2 linked regions of the Larkinella insperata genome follow. The protein of the gene in region 2 interacts with the protein of the main gene of each other region in a pairwise test. Links are inferred from orthologs where the notes say so. Each region holds a gene or a part of one and is shown on either strand. Other genes may lie near its edges. The genes, in order: gyrA and gyrB.

Region 1 (10,071 bases), 4.6 Mb from region 2 along the record:
GCCATGCCGGGGCGCCATTTTGCCGTTCAATTAATCTGTAATCTGCATACCAAACAATGATCAAAAAAGTAACCACCGCTTCGGCGGTCCGGCTGAAACTGGCGCTTAGTCTGCTGGTCGCCTTAAACTGGTCCTGTAACAACGACAAGACCGATCCGGAGCCTTTGCCCAACGGCGCGGGCGTGCTGGTCATCAACCAGGGCAACTTCACCGACAACAACGGCACCATTACGTATTTACCGCCCAACGGCGCGGCACCAACCTACGATATTTTTAATCAGGTCAACCAGCGCTCCTTAACGGGTAGTCTTCAGGATTACACCGAATCCGACGGCAAGGGACTGATTCTGGTCGATAATACAACCGCCGGACAGGATAAAGTAGAGATCGTGGACGCCAACACGTTCCAATCACTGGCAACGTTAAAATCCCCGGATATTGAAAATCCCCGGTCGGCGGTGCGGGTCAGTGCAAATAAAGTCTACGTTAGCTGCTGGGATGTTTCCGGCGACTACGCAAACGGCACGTTCTACAAAGATCCCGGTTACATTGCAGTTGTGGATCTGACGACCAATACCGTTACCAGGAAGATTCCGGCGGTGAAAGGAGTGGAGACCCTGCTGCTGGTGGGTAACGAGGTGTTTGCCGGTTCGGCCGGTGGCGCCACGAAACTGACGGTAGTCGATGCCATTAACGACCAGCTGAAAACCGGCATTGAAATTGGCCGGAATCCAAGCCCGGTTGCGGTGGACGCCAACGGGAAACTGTGGGTGTATTCGGGTGGTGAAATGGTGCGGATCAATCCCCAGAGCAAAGCCATCGAATCCCGCCTGAAAATTGGGAGTGACCCGGCCCGCTCGGCCAGCCGTTTCCGACTCAGCGCCGACAAACAGTATTTCTACTTCGTGAACAGTTATTACGATGCCGCCGATAATTACAAAGAGAAAGGCGATGTGTACCGTTTTGCCATTACCGACACGAGCGTTCCGACTACCACACCTTTTATCAAGCGGTTGTTCAGCGGATTGGCCGTTGACCCCACCACGGGCACTATATACGGGGGCGTTACACCTTCTTACAAACAGGCAGGTTATGTGTACCGCTACCAGGCCAGTGGCACGTTAATCGATTCGGTGAAAGCTGAAATTGCGCCGACGGTATTTTATTTTAAATAAAGAAAAGACAAAAGAGGAAAGACTTTTACCATTCGGTTTCTTGTCTTTTTTCTTTTGTTTTTCATCTTTTTAGGATGCACAAAGCAATCATTAGCTGGAGCGGGGGCAAGGATTCGGCCCTCGCTTTATTTTTTTGTCAGCAATCCGCTCAGTACGAGGTGGTGGGCTTACTGACCAACGTGAACGAACTGCTCGGACGCGTTACGATGCACGGTGTTCGGGCGGAACTGATTGAAGACCAGGCCAAGGCGCTGGGCTTGCCGTTGTACACACTAAAACTTTCGGGCGATGTTTCCCTGGAATCGTACAATCAGGCCGTAAAGCAATCCCTGAATATGTTTAAAGAACAGGGCGTTACGCACGTAATTTACGGCGATATTTTCCTGGAAGACCTTCGGCACTACCGGGAGCAGCAAGTAAGCGAGGTCGGCTTACAGGCCGTGTTTCCGCTGTGGCAGCACAATACGACTTCGTTACTGACCCGGTTTAACCAGTCCGGGTTCAAAGCGGTGCTGGTTTGCATCAATGCCAAACTGTTACCGGAAAGCTGGGCGGGCCGGGAACTGGACGAAACCGTGCTGGCCGACTTGCCGCCAGCGGTGGACCCGTGCGGTGAGAATGGCGAATATCATTCGTTTGTATACGACGGACCCATTTTTAAAAGTCCGGTAGCTTTCCAGAAGGGCGAAACCGTTCGGCGTTCGTATCCGGCGCCCACACAGTCAGATGATCAATGGGATACGGAATTTGTGTTTCAGGATTTAGTATCTTTCAAAAAGAAACGCAAACATAAATATCCATGAACTTATCACTCATCTTCGGCAAAGGCTGGCAATTTCAGCACCGGCGTTATACATACCGGCGAATTCTCCGGCGAGTAGCGCATCAATACCAGGATCAACTGCGACAGGCTACGGGCTGGCGAAAAATCTGGCTACGGATAAAAATACGGTATGAAATTGAAAAGAATTACGGTTCTATCATCTCCTGACTCCCTTATTTGTTCCACGTGAATCCTTAAATCATTGATAGATACAGCATTATACAACATACTATGTACCAATACCTTATAATGGTATTTAAACCCTTACTTGCGCATAAAATAGTTGTTGTATAATTTATATTATGTTAACTAGGTTTTCTGTAAATGCCCTATCTCCCCATTCCTTTCCTCATCCAGTTTATTTCCTTTTCAACCAGTACCCTCCGCTCGATTGCCTTATGCTCACCATCTCTTCGAGAAACTCCGAATTTAATTTGAAAACATTTGAGTTATTCAATTAACCCAAAAACGTCGACGGTTTAGGTAATCATGGTATTAACTTTGATACTAGTTCTGTATCTAATCCGCTTTCAAGCACGCATAATTCACTAAATGGCTGTCCCTAGCCATACCCGTTACTGCCAACCGCACTCCAGCGGACCCGGTTGGCCGGTTTCCGCTCTCTCCTGCTTCCTAACACCCCCTCAACAGACCTACTTAACTAGCTTATTTCCAGCCGTTTTGGTCATTTGATAAGAAAACCGGACACTAAAAAAGCGGGTCGCCTTTAAAGGCGACCCGCTTAACAGTACGACTGTTCTGATTATTTGCTTTCGATACAAACCACTTTGTTGTCTTCGAATTGCTTCAGAATGTTCTGCAGGTTTGTCAGGTTGTCATTCAGATCCTGATCGGTATCTTTCACCGATTTCGCTTTCTGGAAATACGGCAACGCCTGTTTGAACTTGCCACATACCTGGCCTTCGATTTCTTTTCCTTTGGCCTGATACTCTTTCATATCCATCGCGCCCAGTTGTTCCCGGATCTGGATGGCTTCGTTGAAGTAAGCAGCGCCCAGGTTGAAGTTGGCATCGAAGTTATTCGGGTCCACTTGCAACGCCTTGTTGTAATACTCTTTCACCATTCCGCGACTTTCATCGACGGATTTGGTCAACTCGGCAAGTTTTTGCTCCTGGTTACCGGCGGCCTGGCTCTGCTGAGCCTGCTGCTGAACTTCTTTTTCCAGACCAGTGATTTTCGTTTGTGAATCAGCGATCATCTGCTTTACGCGCGTGATCTGATTTTTCACATCGACGTTCTTCGGTTCACGCTTCTGACGGGCCGTCAAACGGGTCAACTCGTTTTGCGATTCTTTCAACACCGTTTTCTCGTCCGCCAGCTGCTTGGTTGCATTCGGACCTTTCTTAGCATCGCCCTTCAGCTTTTTGAGCTCATCGGACTGGTCTCTGAGCTTACTGTCGTAGATACCGGCCAGCGTCAGCAGGTTGTTGACGTTGTTTGGCTCTTTTGCGATCTGATCCTTCAGGCTGGTAATGGCATCATCCATTTTGCCGGACGTTACCAGGATGCTGGTCCGCTGGGTAGTCAGGTCTTTGTTGTTCGGGAACACCGAAAGACCCTTATCAATCGTAGCAACGGCTTTCTCAACTTCCTTGTCCTGGTAGTATAAACTCACCAGCGTCGTGTAGACCGAAACGTCCTTGCCACCGTTGGCAATGTACCGTTCAAAGTTGGCTTTCGCATCGGCCGGCTTCTCGGCGTTTTGGGAGAAAATCCCCGCGTACAAAGCCGCCGTGGTGTCTTTCGGGTTAATCTCACCCGCTCTGGTCATCAGCGTAGCCGCATCCTTAAAGTTTTTGGCCTGGTACTTGTAGATACCCGAGTTCATAAAAGCCTGAAACAAAGGCTGGCCTTTCAGGGCTTCCTCAGCTTCTTTGGCCATTTTGCCTGGACCACCGGATTTTTTATCTTTATCTAGCTCGATAACTTTCTGGTAGGCTTCGTAGGCAACATTGGCAGCGTTTGAATCGAGTTTGATGGCCTGCGTAGCGATGTTCTCGTACGTCTTGGCGCGATCCAGCCAAGTTTTGGGCTTGACAGAAGATTTTTCGTCCGTGATTGCCTTGTCGCTTTTTTCTTTCTCAGACTGGAAAGTTTTTTCGGTCAGAGCATCGAGCCCTTGTTGCTGCGCGTATGCTCCTACTGATAAAAATCCCGCCAGTAGAAAGAACGAGAGTCTTTTCATGTGACTTAAATTTGGGGTTGAACGTTGGTTACATAAATAATTTTGGAAAGTACCGAATAAAATACGGGATAATCAAGCCATTTGCTCAGAGCTTGGCTCTTCCGGACTCCCGCCCGATGCGCTGCTCTCCCCTTCCGTTCCTTCCAGTTCTTCATCTTCTTCCCGGGCAATCCGGGTTACCGACGAGATTTCGTCACCGTCGCGCAGGTTGATCAGCCGCACGCCCTGGGTGTTCCGGCCAATGACCCGAACCTCGTCCACGTGCATCCGGATGGCCGTTCCTGCTTTGGTAATAATCATCAGGTCGTCGGCATCCGTTACTTCCAGAATACCCACCAGATTACCGACTTTATCCGTAACCTTCAGCGTACCGACTCCTTTGGCACCCCGGTTGGTCACCCGGTATTCATCCAGCGGAGAGCGTTTGCCAAATCCTTTCTCGGATACCACCAGCAACTGGGCGTCGTCGCGACCGATGCAAACCATCCCCACGGCTTTTACGCCCGGTTCCAGATCGATCCCCCGAACCCCAGCCGCCGTACGGCCCATCGGACGCACCCGGCTTTCGTTGAAGCGAACGGCTTTTCCTTCGCTCGATGCAATGATAATGTCGTTCTGACCGTTAGTCATACACACGTTCAGCAACCGGTCTCCCTCCTCCTCGTTGATCGTGATGGCGATGATCCCGTTCTGGCGCGGACGCGAGTAAGCTTCCAGCAGGGTTTTCTTGATGGTGCCCTGCTCGGTACACATTACGATATAATTATTATTAATGTAGTCGGCATTCTTCAGGTCCTTCACGTTGATGACCGCCCGCACTTTGTCGTCCGACTCAATGTTGATGAAGTTTGCCAATGGCCGCCCTTTCGAATCGCGGGCTCCCTCGGGCAGTTCATACACCGGCAACCAGTACAAACGGCCTTTCTGGGTAAAGATCAGCAGCGTGTTGTGCATCGTCGCCATGAACAGATGCTCCGTAAAGTCATCTTCCTTGGTCTTGGCCGCGCGGGAACCAACCCCTCCCCGACTCTGGGTCCGGTATTCGGTCAACGGCGTGCGTTTGATATAGCCCTCGTGCGAAATGGTAATCAGCATTTCATCATCGGCAATCAGCGAAAGATCACTGATGTTACCGTCGCCCAGCATGTTGATATCCGTTCGGCGCGCATCCCCGTAACGGGCTCTCAATTCGAGCAGCTCTTCCTTAATGATTTCCAGCTTCCGCTCTTCGCTGGCCAGAATACCTTTCAAATCGGCAATCAACCGGGCCAGCTCTTCGTATTCGGCCACAATTTTATCCCGCTCCAGCCCCGTTAGCCGTTGCAGACGCAGTTCCAGGATGGCTTTGGCCTGCACTTCGGTCAACTGGAACCGTTCGATCAAACCGTTTTTGGCCACATCCGGGTCGCGCGAGCTCCGGATCAGCTCAATCACCGCATCAAGGTTGTCGAGCGCAATCAGCAAACCTTCCAAGATGTGCGCCCGTTTCTCGGCTTCGCGCAGTTCGTACAGAGTCCGGCGGGTAATCACCTCCTGGCGGTGCTCCACGTAATACCGGATCATGTCCTTCAGGTTCAGCAACACCGGGCGGCCTTTCACCAGCGCCACGTTGTTGATGTTGAACGACGACTGCAACTGCGTATATTTATAGAGGTTGTTCAGCACCACATTCGGAACCGCATCCCGCTTCAAATCATACACCACGCGCAGACCGTCGCGGTCGGATTCATCCCGAAAGGCCGAGATGCCCTCAATTTTCTTATCATTGATCAATTCCGCCGTTTTTTCCAGCATCATGGCTTTATTAACCATGTAGGGAACATCGGTTACAATAATCTGGGTCTTGCCCTTATTCTCTTCAATGGTCGCGTTCGCCCGCAGCACCACCCGACCCTGACCGGTCCGGAACGCGTTGCGCACGCCCTCCATCCCGTAAATGGTCGCGCCGGTTGGGAAATCGGGCGCCGTGATGTACTCCATCAACTCATCGATGGTGATGTCGTGATTATCAATGTAGGCAACAATTCCGTTGACCACCTCCGTCAGGTTGTGGGGTGCCATGTTCGTGGCCATCCCGACGGCAATTCCCGACGAGCCGTTTAGCAGCAGGTTGGGCAGCTTGGCCGGCATCACGCTAGGTTCTTCCAGCGAATCATCGAAGTTGGGCTGGAAATCAACGGTTTCCTTGTAAATATCGGTCAATATCTCCTCCGCAATCCGCTTCAGACGGGCTTCGGTGTACCGCATGGCCGCCGGAGCGTCCCCGTCGATGGAACCAAAGTTACCCTGTCCATCCACGAGCGGATAGCGCAGCGACCAGTCCTGGGCCATCCGCACCATGGTGCTGTACACGGACGAGTCACCGTGCGGGTGGTATTTCCCCAGTACTTCGCCGACGATACGCGCCGACTTCTTGTACGGTTTGTTATAATTTACACCCAATTCAGCCATCCCAAATAACACCCGACGGTGCACCGGCTTCAAACCGTCACGGACATCAGGCAAAGCCCGGGAGATAATAACCGACATCGAATAATCGATGTAGGCCCCGCGCATTTCGTCTTCAATGTTAATGGGAATAATGTTGGTGGCGTCGTTTTGTTCTTCTGTTTCTTCTGCCATAAGAAGTTAATTCTCTGTCCGACAATCCGGACCAAGCGATGGTTAAAAAATGGAACCGTTCCGAGAAATCTACCGAACGGAGAAAGGCCTTTTCAATGGTGTGCCTATCATACAAATATGCAAAAAAATCACCACAAATAAAAGCGTTTTCCGAAGCAAGTGCAATTTGGGACAAATTCCGGGCCAAGTTCACCAATCTTTCACCAACGCCCGCTCAGCCCCCGGAAATCAGCCGCTACGACTCCGTATTTCTGCGACGATCTGTTTACCATTTCAACACCGTATTATCCAATTTACAACCGATCAGGTAGTTTGGGCAATTCGTATACGACTATTCCGGAAGTTCACCCGGCAAATAATAAATTTTTCCGTATTTTTACCGATGTACTTTCTGCACAATTCGTGGCAGGAACATTTCGTTTTGGACTAATAATTGAGGGCTCTCTGTCGATCAACCTGTAAAGTTTTATTGCACCAGATTCACAACGCAACGCAGGAAGTAGTACAGTATCATGCAGAAACGCCGTTTGTCGGACCAAACCCTTACATTCCTTCCCCATTATCTCCTGAGCCTGCTGGCTACGCTGTTGATGGGCTGTTCGACTTATGCTCCCGAAAGGCAAAAATCCGATTACCCCGTTGCCCAGCAGGGACTCCTGGACCTGCGCACCGTCCGGTTTGACCAGCAACTGGTGCCGCTGAACGGAGCCTGGAAATGGTACTGGAAATCACTACTGTCGCCAGGCGACCGCTCACCCGCGTTTGAATACAGTACTTTTCCGGAACCCTGGAGCACACAAACTTGGAACGGCCATCCCCTCCCCGCCTACGGTTACGCCACGTATTCGCTCACCATCCTGCTCCCCCGCCAGGCGCCCCCGCTGGCCCTGAAACTACCGGACTTTTTCACCGCTTACCGGCTTTTTGTCAACGATCAGGAACTGACCCGCAGCGGAACACCGGGCACTTCGCCCGAAAGCACCACCCCGTTCTGGTCAACTCAGATCAAATTTGTTCCCCAAACATCCGATACCCTGCGACTGCTCCTGCAGGTTGCAAACTTTCACCACTCAAAAGGCGGCCCTTACCAGCCCATCTTTTTGGGTTCAGCCGAAGAACTGCGGGTCGCCATCGACCGGGAGTATGCCCTCGACTATTTCCTCACGGGCTGTCTGTTTATGGGCGGCCTGTTTTTTTTGGGGTTGTTTTTGTTTGGGCGGCACGAAACATCCATCCTCTATTTTTCGCTGTTCTGCCTGCTCTACAGCTACCGCATCGTGGGCAGCGATCACTACGCCCTTCACGCTTTATTTGAAACCGCCCGCTGGTCGCTCCTGGTTCACCTGGAGTACCTGTCGCTGTTCGTCAGCGTTGCCGTTTTCGTGCTTTACACGGGGTCCCTCTATCCGGCCGATGTCAACCGCCACGTCATCCGGCTGCTAACCGGCATTTGTCTGGTATTTACCGTAGCAACCCTGCTCCTGCCGCCGATTTATTTCACCCAGCTAATCGACCCGTTTCTGGGGCTGATGATTATCTACATCGGCTACGCCTTTCACGTTTACTGGCTGGCCGCCCGGCGGAAGCGGCCCGGTGCCAAGTATTCGCTGATGAGTACCGGGGTTCTGCTGGCGGTGTTTATCGTGATTATTCTGAAGTATTTCCAGATCGCCATTCCGGAAAATATCGTTCTGTTCCTCGGCTATATCGGTTTCTTCTTTCTGCAATCTCTGGTGCTCTCGTACCGGTTTGCCTTCACGCTCCGGCAGGCCAAAGAACAGGCCGAAGAAGGGCTGCGGGTGAAAAACGAGTTTCTGAGCACCATCAGCCACGAGATCCGTACTCCGCTGAATGCCGTCATTGGTCTGAACCACCTGCTGCGGCAGGATAATCCGCGGCCCGATCAACTGCAACACCTCGACGTGATGCTTTATTCGGCCAACAACCTGCTGCATATCGTTAACGACATCCTGGATCTGAACCAGATTGAAGCCGGTAAAATAGCGCTCGAGTCCGTTCCAATGGACCCGGCCCGCATTCTGCAAAACGTGGTGTCGAGCTTCCAGGCCGTGGCCCGGGAAAAATCCCTAGCGCTGAATCTGACCATCGACCCCCGGTTTACGCCCAACGTCGTCGGCGATCCCAATCGTCTGGCGCAGGTGGTTTCCAATCTGGTCCAGAACGCCATCAAGTTTACCGAGCAGGGCGGGGTCGTTGTCAGTCTGACCGTCGATGAACAGCAAACCCAAACCACCACCCTTACTTTTGCCATCGAAGATACCGGCATTGGCATTGCGCCCGAAAAGCAGCAACTGATCTTCAACCGGTTTACCCAGGTCGATTCGTCCCTGTCCCGAACCTACGGCGGCACGGGCATGGGCCTCACCATCAGCCACAAAATCCTTCAGCTCCAGCAGGTCGAACTCCGCCTGCAGAGCCAGCCCGGCCGGGGCTCCCGTTTTTACTTTACGCAAACCTTCCCCCGGGTAGCCGCTCCGGCTCCCGAACCGCTGAAGGTAAACAAATCGGTTTCCGGCAACAAACCCCTGCACGGTATCACCATTCTGCTGGTCGAAGACAACGCCATGAATGTGCTGCTGGCCAAAAACATCCTCAGTAAGCTGGGGGCGACGGTCGATGTGGCCAACAACGGCCAGGAAGCCGTCAACATGCTCGACTCCACAAAGCACCGCCTGGTTCTGATGGATTTGCAGATGCCGGTTATGGACGGTTACGAGGCTACCCGCATCATCCGCAAGCGCAACGAAACGCTGCCGATCATTGCCGTAACGGCCAGTCTGGCCCAGGAAATTGGCGAGCGGGCCAACGACGCCGGCCTGGACGAAGTTCTGGTTAAGCCCTACAGCCCCGGCAACCTCGCCCAGGTAATTCTCAAACACCTCAAGTTAGCCGAGTAAGAAGTAGGGAATTCCCCCAGCGGGTCTTTACCTTTGCACCAAAAATTACGGCACAGCCCCCCCGATTTCCCATGCGCACTTCTTCCTTCCTGTTTTTTGTTTTCCTTGTTATTACCCGAACAGTTTCCGCCCAAACCGTTGGTCAGGTCACCGACCCGGTTGAGTACGTCAACGTGCTGATGGGCACCGATTCCAAACCCAGCCTGTCGAACGGCAACACGTATCCGGCCATCGCCCTGCCCTGGGGCATGAATTTCTGGATGCCCCAAACCGGCCGAATGGGCGACGGCTGGGCCTATACCTATGCCGCCAACAAAATTCGCGGCT
Region 2 (9,892 bases):
GGAATCCGGTTAATTACGCCATCAAACGGCGCCCGGACGCTGGCTTGCGATAACCGCAGAGAAGCATTCTGCGCAGCCGACTGGGCTTCTTCAATCGCGGCTTTGGCGGCATCCAGTTTCGATTTCGCCAATTCCAGCTCAGACGGTGAAATCACTTTTTTATCCACCAGCATTTTCACCCGTCCGAGTTCGACTTCGGCGGTTTTAGCTTCGGCCGTCGCGCTTTTCAGATTGGCTTTGGCCTTGGCCAGTTCAGACTGGTATTCGGCCTGATGAATCTGGAACAGCAATTGTCCTTTGGTAACCTGCTGACCTTCATCAACATATATTTTATCGAGGTAGCCCCCAACGCGGGCCCGCAGTTCTACATTCCGAACGGCCTCGACATTGCCGGCGTATTCCCGTTGTAGCGTAGTCGACTGCCGGGTTACTTCAAAAATGGGTAAGGTAGGCTTTTCAGCTTCGCCCTTTTCTTCGGTTGTTTCTGACGAACAACCAAACAACAAGCTACTGATAGCCAGAGCACTTACAATGCTATATCCTTTCATAGTTCTGTGTGATTTCCTGTTAAGCGTATTTAGGTATAGTCACGACGCAGCGCATCCGGCTGGATGTCCGCCCTGTAATTTCAACGCAGGTGTTGACTGGGTTTAGTGTATTTTATAACAACAAAGCTCGCCGAAGCGAAACGCTTTTATTGCTGGGGCGGAGGTGACGTAATTTCCAGGACGTGCGAAAAGACACGAATGAAAGTGAGCCCGACAGGCCGTGGAATCAGATGCCAGCTGGCTGGCTGCAGAGAAAATGAGAAAAGCGGGGCAGAAAAATAGTCGTGCTCGATGTTGAGAACGTCAGAATCTTTGTCGGATTCATCCTGTTCCGGGCAGGCATCGAAAATGCCCAGCCAGTCCTCCAGAACCAACTCACCAATGCTCTCAATTTTGTTAACGGATAAGTCTGCTTTATTGGCACCGTGAAGCCTTCTGGGTGAATAATGCTCAGGCACATCAACACTAATGTTGATGATGTGCAGCGCCATCAGCCAGCAGAATAAGCGGTGCAGAAAGAAACTTTTTCTCCGTTTACTCATTTGAGATCCTAATCTTTATATTTCAAAATTAAGCACATATATCGGAAATATGCAAATTCTGTTTCAAAAACAGGCCATAATTGCAATTATATACTGGTTTTTCTCCGATCATTACAATTTTGTATCGAGCTTTAACTTAATAAACCCGGCCGCAAAATCGTTTGAAATCAGAGTTTTAAACCCTGTGCTTATTATAAAACAACGTGTAGGAGCAAAAAGAGTTCAGGGTAAATACTATAAGGTTTACCATAGAGCCAATCGGAAACACCTGACTTAGTAAGAATTTCCGCTTGGCTCTATGGTCAATGTAATATTACAGCAGCAAACCGGCCAGCGTGGCCGACATGTAGGAGGCTAACGTTCCGCAAATGAGGGCTTTAAAACCCAACTTGGCCAGATCGCTCCGGCGCGAAGGCACCAACTCCCCAATACCGCCAACCTGGATGGCGATGGAGGAGAAATTGGCAAAACCGCAAAGGGCAAAACTGGTAATGGCGATGGTTTTGGGATCGAGTGTTTCCCTGATTTTCACTAGCTCGAGGTAAGCCACAAATTCATTGACCACCATTTTTGTGCCCATCAGTGCCCCGGCAGATTGAATATCCTGACTCGGTACGCCCATTGCCCAGGCAAAAATGGCAAAAACGTGGCCCAGCATGTAATTCAGGCTCAGGTGCGGAAAACCGAAAATATAATAACCGATCCGGAACAAAACGCTGTCGATCAGCGCAATAAGGGCGATGAAACCAATCAACATGGCAACTACATTGAAGCCGACTTTTAGTCCTTCGCTGGCTCCGGCGGCAATGGCGTCCAGCAAATTGGCGTAGATCTTCTTGATTTCCAGCTTGACGGTTCCCTGCGTTTCGGATACTTCGGTTTCGGGAAACACAATCTTGCTGATGACTAGGGCTCCTGGAGCCGCCATCAGACTGGCCGCCAGCAGGTAAGGAGCCGGAACGCCCAGTGAAATATAGACGGCCATTACTCCACCGGCGATGCAGGCAAAACTGCCCGTCATCGACGCCAGCAGCTCGGAGTTGGTCATGGTTTTCAGATATGGCTTAATCATAATCTGCGCTTCGACCTGTCCGACAAATGTGCTCGATACGTTCGATAGAGCCTCCGCTCCACTCACCCCCATCAGCCATTTCATGAACCGGGCCAGCACAGCAACCACCCGCTGCATGACGCCCAAATGGTAAAAAATATTCACCAGAACAGCCACGAAAATAATCGTCGGGATGACCTGGAAGAAGAAAATAAAACCGTTTTCGGGTCCGAAAGCCCGCGTGAGTGCCTCCCGGTTGACCAGGGGAGCAAAAACAAATTCGGCCCCCTTCACTGATTTTTGCAACAGCCGGTCGACCCACTGGCCCAGTGTCTGGAAAACATGTTGACCGATGTCGGTTTTCAGGATGAATACGGCCAGACCAAATTGAAGCAACAACCCTACTCCTACGGTTCGAAAATTGATTGCCTTGCGGTTATTTGACATGGCATACGCAATGCCTAAAATCAGGACGATGCCAATCAGTCCGGTAAAACGGCTCATTCGGTAAGGTGGTTAATTGAAGTGTACGGTATTTTACAAAAAACCTGTGAAGATACGAAGGTTTGACCGGTCATGAATTGGAAATTTCATGTTTTTCTCTGCTTCATTCTCAGGTTATTCGATACACTACCAGACCCCTCCAGTTGCGATTAGTAAAACCGCCTGTAAGCAGATTTGATTTTCGTATGATAGTAAAGTGATCGAAATGGGGTGGAATTTCGTTTTCGTGAAAAAAGCCGCTCTTAGGCGGCTTTTTGATTTATTCGTGGACCTCTTCGGCGGGCTGAGACTGCACCTCCGGCGGTTCTGGTTCCTGCGGTGTTTCTTCCGCAAACAGCTTTGCCTGCATGACTTCTTTCTGCGTCACTTCAAAGAATTTCTTTTGGATGTTAAACGGCTCTTCCACACCTTCTTTCAAGCAGCATTTCGTATAAGAACCATCCTCCTGAAGTTCATAGGCATTGACGTTATCGCGCAGGTTGTAATCCAGAATCTGAATGGTCTGTTGCTTCACCCGCTTATCGACGAGCAAAAACAGGGATTCGATTCGTCGGTCGAAGCTGCGGACCATGACATCGGCGCTTCCCCCGTAAATTTTGGGATCGTTGTTATTGTGGAAATAAAACAACCGCGTGTGTTCCAGAAAATCACCCACGATTGACCGGACAGTGATGTTATCACTTAACCCCTGCCGGTGGGGCCGCAAACAGCAAATGCCGCGCACAATGAGCCGAATCGGCACCCCCGCCTGCGACGCTTTGTACAATTCGTCGATAACCGCTTGGTCTTCCAGCGAATTAATTTTAATGCAGATACCGCTGGGCAGCCCCTGCTTGGCATTTTCGGCCTCGTTCTGAATCAGCTTGATGAGCTGTTTCCGCATATCACGCGGAGCCGTAATCAGGTACTCGTAATCATTAGGGAGGGAATGACCGGTTATAACGTTGAAAAACTCTGAAATATCGTGCGTATAAACCTCGTCAGTGGTTAATAATCCGATATCCGTATAGAGTTTTGAAGTTTCCTCATTATAGTTACCGCTCGACAGGTGCGCGTACCGAACCACTTTCTGGCCTTCGCTCCGCACCACCAGCAGGAGCTTCGTGTGCGTTTTGAAACTGCTGATACCGTAGATTACGAAACACCCGGCTTTTTGCAGCCGTTGCGCTTCCCGAATGTTGTTTTCTTCGTCGAACCGGGCTTTTACTTCAAACAGCACCGAGACGTGTTTACCGTTTTCGGCGGCTTTCAGCAGCGCTTCCGTCACCCGCGAGCGTTTGGCCAACCGATAGATTGTCAGTTTGATGGCCAGCACGTGAGGGTCTTCTGCAGCCCGCTCGAGCAACGCAATCACCGGTTCGAAATTGTTGTAGGGATGATGGAGCAGAATGTCGCGCTCCTTCATCATTTCGAATATGTCGGTATTCTTTTCCCGGCGGATTCCCAGCGCCGGAACGGGAGCCGGGGGCGCCGGCAATTCATCACGAAACTCCGGATTGCGCACAATCTGCCACAGACTCGTGTAATCGATCAGCAGGTTGTTTTCAAACAGGTTGTAATCGTCAATTTCCCACTTTTTCTTGAGTAGGTTGACCATCCATTCCGAAGCATCGGGTTCTATTTCGACGCGAACTACCCGGCCTAGCCGACGGTTTTTGATTTTCTGCTTGATTTCGTCGATGAAGTCGGTTTCCAGGTCGTCGCTTTCCTCCAGCGTAAAATCCCCGTTACGGGTGATGCGCAGCAGATTAACCGCTACTATATCCACATTGCGATACAACTTCTTGATTTCCTGCCGGACGATCTCTTCGATGGGCAGAAAGCAGGTTACGTCTTTCCGCTCGAACTGCATAAACCGGGGCAGGTTGGCCGGAATCTGAACGAACGACAGCCGGTGGTGCTCGTCATCGTCCCCCGCCTTAACCGGGCGATTCGGGTCCTGCGTTACTACGCAAAAGATCAAAACCTTCGCCAGCAATACCGGAAAGGTATGTGTATAGTCGTAGACCATTGGCGTCAGCATCGGGTAAATCGTACGGTCAAAGTAATCGACCGCTTTCTCCCGCTCTTCGTCCGTCAGATCGCTCAGGCCGACAAATCGAAAATCGACTTCATGAAACGATTCTTTCAGCTCTTCAAACACCGCGAGTTGCTCCTTGCTGAATTGCTGGGCGGCCGACATCAGGGCTTTCCGAAAGGGAATTTCCCGCAGGCCGGAATAGTCAATACGTTCCTTGCCGTAATCAAGGTAATTATACAGACTGCCGATTCGGATGGTAAAAAACTCATCCAGATTCGAAGCCGTGATGGCGAGAAACTTCAGGCGGTCGAGCAGGTGCCGTTCGGGGTTGCGGGCCTGATCCAGTACCCGGGCGTTAAATTTCAGCCAGCTCAGGTCGCGGCTGATGTAGTTACTCTGGTCGATTACGTTCGCCAGCTTTTCGTTTATTTTCATGGCTTTACCGTCTTCTGAATCCGCCGGTAAAGTTACTTTACGTCCCGAAAAAAACGAGAAGAAGCTCCCGAAAGAGCCCTTGCGATCTATATTATCTTTTTGTGAAGAATTTTTGTCTATCATAGGTTGGGTGGACTATTTGTAATCGATAACGTACAATAATACAACTTCGTACGAAGTTTTTAGTTTTTGCCTCAAATCACCGCTTTTACACCAATAAGTCCGCCTGTCAAAAATCTACCCTAAAAAAAAGCGGGCTTTCGGCCCGCTTTTTCTATACATCTACTTTTGCGTACTTGGCGTTTCGCTCAATAAACTCTCGGCGGGGGGCTACTTCATCGCCCATCAGGGTGGAAAAGACGTGGTCAGCTTCGGCGGCTGACTCGATGGTCACCCGCTTCAGGCTTCGTTTATCGGGGTCCATTGTGGTGCTCCACAACTGCTCGGGGTTCATCTCGCCCAAACCTTTGTAGCGCTGTACGTTCACATTTTCTTCCCGACCCGCTCCGGCCAGTTCCCGAACGGCGGCTTCGCGTTGCAGCTCAGTCCAGCAATACCGTTCTTCTTTTCCCTTTTTCACCAAATACAAAGGTGGTTGGGCGATGTAAACAAACCCGTTCTCAATCAGCGTCCGCATGTGCCGGAAGAACAGGGTCAGAATCAGCGTCCGGATGTGGCTACCGTCCACGTCGGCATCGGTCATGATGATCACCTTGTGGTACCGCAGTCGCTCCAGGTTCATCACGGTTTCGCCGTTAATGCGTTCGAAACGGACGCCGAGCGCCGTAATGATATTTTTTATCTCGTCGTTTTCGTAAATCTTGTGCTCCAGGGCTTTTTCCACGTTCAGGATTTTACCCCGCAACGGCAGAATAGCCTGAAATGCCCGGTTCCGTCCCTGCTTGGCCGAACCACCCGCCGAATCCCCTTCCACGAGGTAAATTTCGCAGTTTTCGGGATTGGTGTCCGAACAGTCGGCCAGTTTGCCGGGTAAACCCATACCGCCCATGAAATCCTTCCGATCGGTCATGATGCGTTTGTAAGCCTGATCGGCCGCAATCCGGGCCTGGGCCGAGATCAACACTTTCCGGATGATGGATTGGGCTTCTTTCGGGTGTTCTTCAAGCCACATCTCGAGCATTTCGGCAACGGTCGAGCTAACTGCGCCCACTACGTCGCTGTTACCAAGTTTCGTCTTGGTCTGCCCTTCAAACTGCGGCTCGGCGACTTTCACGGAAATCACGGCGGTCAGCCCTTTCCGGAAGTCACTTCCGTCAAAAACAACTTTCCCGGCGTTCTTTCCCAGCACCTGCGCGTTGCGCTCGGCGTAATTTTTCAAAATCCGGGTCAATGCCGTCCGAAATCCCTGAACGTGCGTTCCGCCTTCAATTGTGTTGATGTTGTTGACGTACGAGGAGATGTTCTCGCCCGCTTCGAGGTTATACACCATCGAAACCTGAACGGGGGTTGAACCGGTTTCGCGCTCCATGTAGATTGGCTGCATGCCTTCGAGCGACTGCCGGTTTTCGTCGAGGTATTTTACAAACTCGATCAAGCCACCTTCCGAGTAAAACTCGGTTTTCAGTGGCTCTCCCGCTTCGTTCATGTCACGCAGGTCCGTCAGGGTAATGCGAATTCCTTTGTTAAGGAAAGCCAGTTCGCGCAAACGGCTGGCAACGGTATCGTATTTGTAAACCGTTTCGGTAAAAATGGTTTCATCAGGCTTAAAGCGTACGGTTGTACCGGTATCGCTGGCGGTACCGATTTCCCGAACGTCGTACAACGGATGACCGATGCTGTACTCCTGCTCAAATATTTTGCCCTCGCGGTGCACTTCTACCCGCAACGAGGTTGAGAGGGCATTCACGCAGGAAACCCCCACACCGTGCAGACCGCCGGAAACTTTGTAGGTATCTTTATCAAACTTACCACCCGCGTGCAGAACCGTCATGACCACTTCCAGGGCCGACTTACCGGTTTTGTGCATCCCGGTCGGAATGCCCCGCCCATTATCGCGTACGGTGATGGAATTATCTTCGTTAATCGTTACATGGATGGTGTCGCAATAGCCGGCCAGGGCCTCGTCAATCGAGTTATCGACTACCTCCCAAATCAGGTGGTGTAATCCCTTGATTCCCACATCCCCAATGTACATGGCCGGTCGTTTCCGGACGGCTTCAAGCCCTTCCAGAACTTGGATGTTGCTGGCTCCATAATCGCCTTGTACGTGACCTTCTGGTGTGATGTCGGTTTCAATTAATTCGTTTGTCATAGAATGCAACCAGTATGCTTCCGTTTTACGGAATTGTTATAGGAAAGACGTTTAAAAATACGTTTCCGGATAGTAAAAATACAAAATTTTTAGGCCATTTCCTAAACTAAATCGGCTTAACGTATAAATATATCACCAAAACAACGGACCGCAAAATTTTACGATCCCAAAAACGGCCAAAATAGCGAAGAATGTATTTTTCCGCTGCACAGAGCCCGAATCGGACTGACCAGAAGAAGGGAAATTTGAGAAATATTCACGCCGGAAGCTGGATCAATTTAATTTTTCCAAACTAAACCAATCTCTTTTTCGTCTATCTAACGTCAGTACAACCTAATCGAATAACAAGGAATGAAAAAATTCGCGTTTTTTTTGGCTATTTCAGCCCTTGCGCTGGTTTTCAGCCAGTGCGCCGTCAACCGGCAGCTCTCGCAGGCCAAAGCCCTGGGCGACTGTAAATTCAACATCGTCTCGGCCGACAGCGTCTACCTGTCCGGAATTGACATTCGGAAGCTGAAAAATATAGACGATCTAAACCCGCTGCGGTACCCGCAGATTGCCGCCGGTCTGCTGTCGAAAAGCATCCCGCTGAGCGCCCGCATCAACATCGACATCACAAACCCGACTAATAAGCTGGCGGCCATCAATCAACTGGAGTACAAAATTCAACTGGCCGAACAGGAATTGTTCAACGGCTTCATCAACCAGCGCATCGAAGTAGCGCCGGGGGGGGGCAGCACGCGCGTTCCGGTCAAACTGAATGCGAATGCCTACCAGCTGCTGACGGACGACAGAACCCGGTCGGCGTTTACGGACCTGATGCGCAACATGAGCGGCACCAACAACACCAAACCGTCGGTGCTGACCATCAAGATCAAGCCAACGCTGGCGCTGGGCAATAAAAAGATTGATTATCCCGGCTACATTACCATCAATCAGGAAGTAACAAACAAAATCCTGACGGGTCAGTAAACTCCGGCGAAAATTCGCCTACCCCAACCGCTTTATCCATTCAGGGTGGGCTAGCTCATGGTATTGCAGGGTTCTGCACCATCGGCTGGTCCACCCTTTTTATGTTCAATGCCCTTTCAATCGCCAAATCGGGTATCCTTTTTAGCAACAATTCACATCCTATATTTTAACCGTTCTGTTAAATAAAATACAAGTATAATCATATTTAAGACCGAGTAGGATACCGAAATAAGATACTTTATTAGTAGAAAAAGAATACTTATGACCTAACCCTGAAGGCGGTTCGGTTCTTTTGAAGAGATTCCTCCAAAGGTTCCGCTCCCAAACTAGTATGCCAGTAACCATTCTTCAGCTACCGAAACGGAATCCGGCGTTTGCCCGCCATTTCGATTTCCATCCTTCTTCAGAACGCAGCTTTTGAAGTGAACTCTGCACGGATTTGTTGGGCTGTAATCAGCCTTTCCGGAACAGCTCAGGCGATAGCCTGACGCCAAGCTTTTTTATTCCTTAATCAATTTCAAAACCCCGTCAATGGATCTTGACCCGCAGGAAAACTGCGCTTACAAAACGCGTATAAACTTCTACTCCATGTTTTCGTATGAAAAGTAACATTCAGTACTTCAGTTGGCTGCCTACGCTGCTGAAAACGTCTTTTTTACCCCTGCTGGTCGCAGGGGTCAGCCCCATCGTGGCTAAATCAAACGGTTTACCCAGACCAGAACGACGCATAACCGTTACCGCAGAGCAGCCGATTTCCGGCAAGGTAACCGACGAAAAAGGCGAAGGCTTACCGGGTGTAAGCATCGCCGTGAAAGGCACAACCCGCGGAACCACCACCGACGCCAACGGCGAGTATAAGCTGACGGTTCCGGACGAAAACGCGGTGCTGGTCGTCAGCTTCGTGGGCTACCAGCGGCAGGAGCTTACCGTTGGCAACCGGTCAGTTATTAACATTCCGCTAGCCGTTGACGACAAAAGCCTGGAAGAGGTGGTCGTAGTTGGCTACGGCGTGCAGAAAAAAGTCAACCTGACCGGCGCCGTTTCAACCATTGAGTCCAAAGCCCTCGAAAACCGCCCCTCGCCCAACCTGGCGAATGGTCTGCAAGGGGTTACGCCCGGCCTGATCATTACCCGCCAGAATGGCCAGCCCGGCCGCGACAACATTGCCATCCAGATCCGGGGCGCTACCTCGGCCAACGGAAACGTGAACCCGCTGGTCCTGCTGGATGGCGTGAGTGTGCCCATCTCGACCATGCAAACCATGAATCCCAACGACGTGGAAAGCATCAGCGTACTGAAAGATGCCGCGGCAGCCGCGATTTATGGCGCTCAGGCGGCCGGGGGTGTCATTCTGATCACCACCAAAAAGGGCAAGTCCGGAAAAGTAACCTTCGACTACCTGGCGCAACAGGGAATCGACTGGGGAATCAACATTCCGGGCCGAATGCCGCTGCTGGAAGAAGCCGAGTTTTCCAACCTGGCCCGCGTCAATTCGGGAAGCGCGCCCGAATACACGGATTTTGAAATGGAGAACATCCGCAACGGCGT

Evidence for each region.
Region 1: the proteins of gyrB (region 2) and gyrA interact in binary tests that used the Escherichia coli proteins (3 or more experiments, as listed by UniProt). The link is inferred for Larkinella insperata from one-to-one orthologs.

Annotation. Positions count from the first base shown.
Region 1 is NZ_CP110973.1:5,184,929-5,194,999, reverse strand. What follows is about bases 4,052-7,135. They hold gyrA (DNA gyrase subunit A), read right to left. Parts: upstream 6,827-7,135; coding sequence 4,277-6,826; downstream 4,052-4,276. Other genes in these bases: OQ371_RS20880 (tetratricopeptide repeat protein), read right to left, coding at 4,052-4,204. Also shown: OQ371_RS20900 (TonB-dependent receptor plug domain-containing protein), read left to right, coding at 1-60; OQ371_RS20895 (YncE family protein), read left to right, coding at 57-1,175; OQ371_RS20890 (Dph6-related ATP pyrophosphatase), read left to right, coding at 1,250-1,978; OQ371_RS20885 (hypothetical protein), read left to right, coding at 1,975-2,166; more of OQ371_RS20880, read right to left, coding at 2,762-4,051; OQ371_RS20870 (ATP-binding protein), read left to right, coding at 7,339-9,744; OQ371_RS20865 (GH92 family glycosyl hydrolase), read left to right, coding at 9,816-10,071. UniProt on the Escherichia coli protein: A type II topoisomerase that negatively supercoils closed circular double-stranded (ds) DNA in an ATP-dependent manner to maintain chromosomes in an underwound state.
Region 2 is NZ_CP110973.1:609,335-619,226, forward strand. What follows is about bases 4,874-7,778. They hold gyrB (DNA topoisomerase (ATP-hydrolyzing) subunit B), read right to left. Parts: upstream 7,373-7,778; coding sequence 5,375-7,372; downstream 4,874-5,374. Other genes in these bases: ppk1 (polyphosphate kinase 1), read right to left, coding at 4,874-5,100; OQ371_RS02375 (LEA/WHy family protein), read left to right, coding at 7,724-7,778. In the rest of the region: OQ371_RS02350 (efflux RND transporter periplasmic adaptor subunit), read right to left, coding at 1-548; OQ371_RS02355 (hypothetical protein), read right to left, coding at 695-1,039; OQ371_RS02360 (NupC/NupG family nucleoside CNT transporter), read right to left, coding at 1,404-2,645; more of ppk1, read right to left, coding at 2,905-4,873; more of OQ371_RS02375, read left to right, coding at 7,779-8,344; OQ371_RS02380 (SusC/RagA family TonB-linked outer membrane protein), read left to right, coding at 8,943-9,892. UniProt on the Escherichia coli protein: DNA gyrase negatively supercoils closed circular double-stranded DNA in an ATP-dependent manner to maintain chromosomes in an underwound state.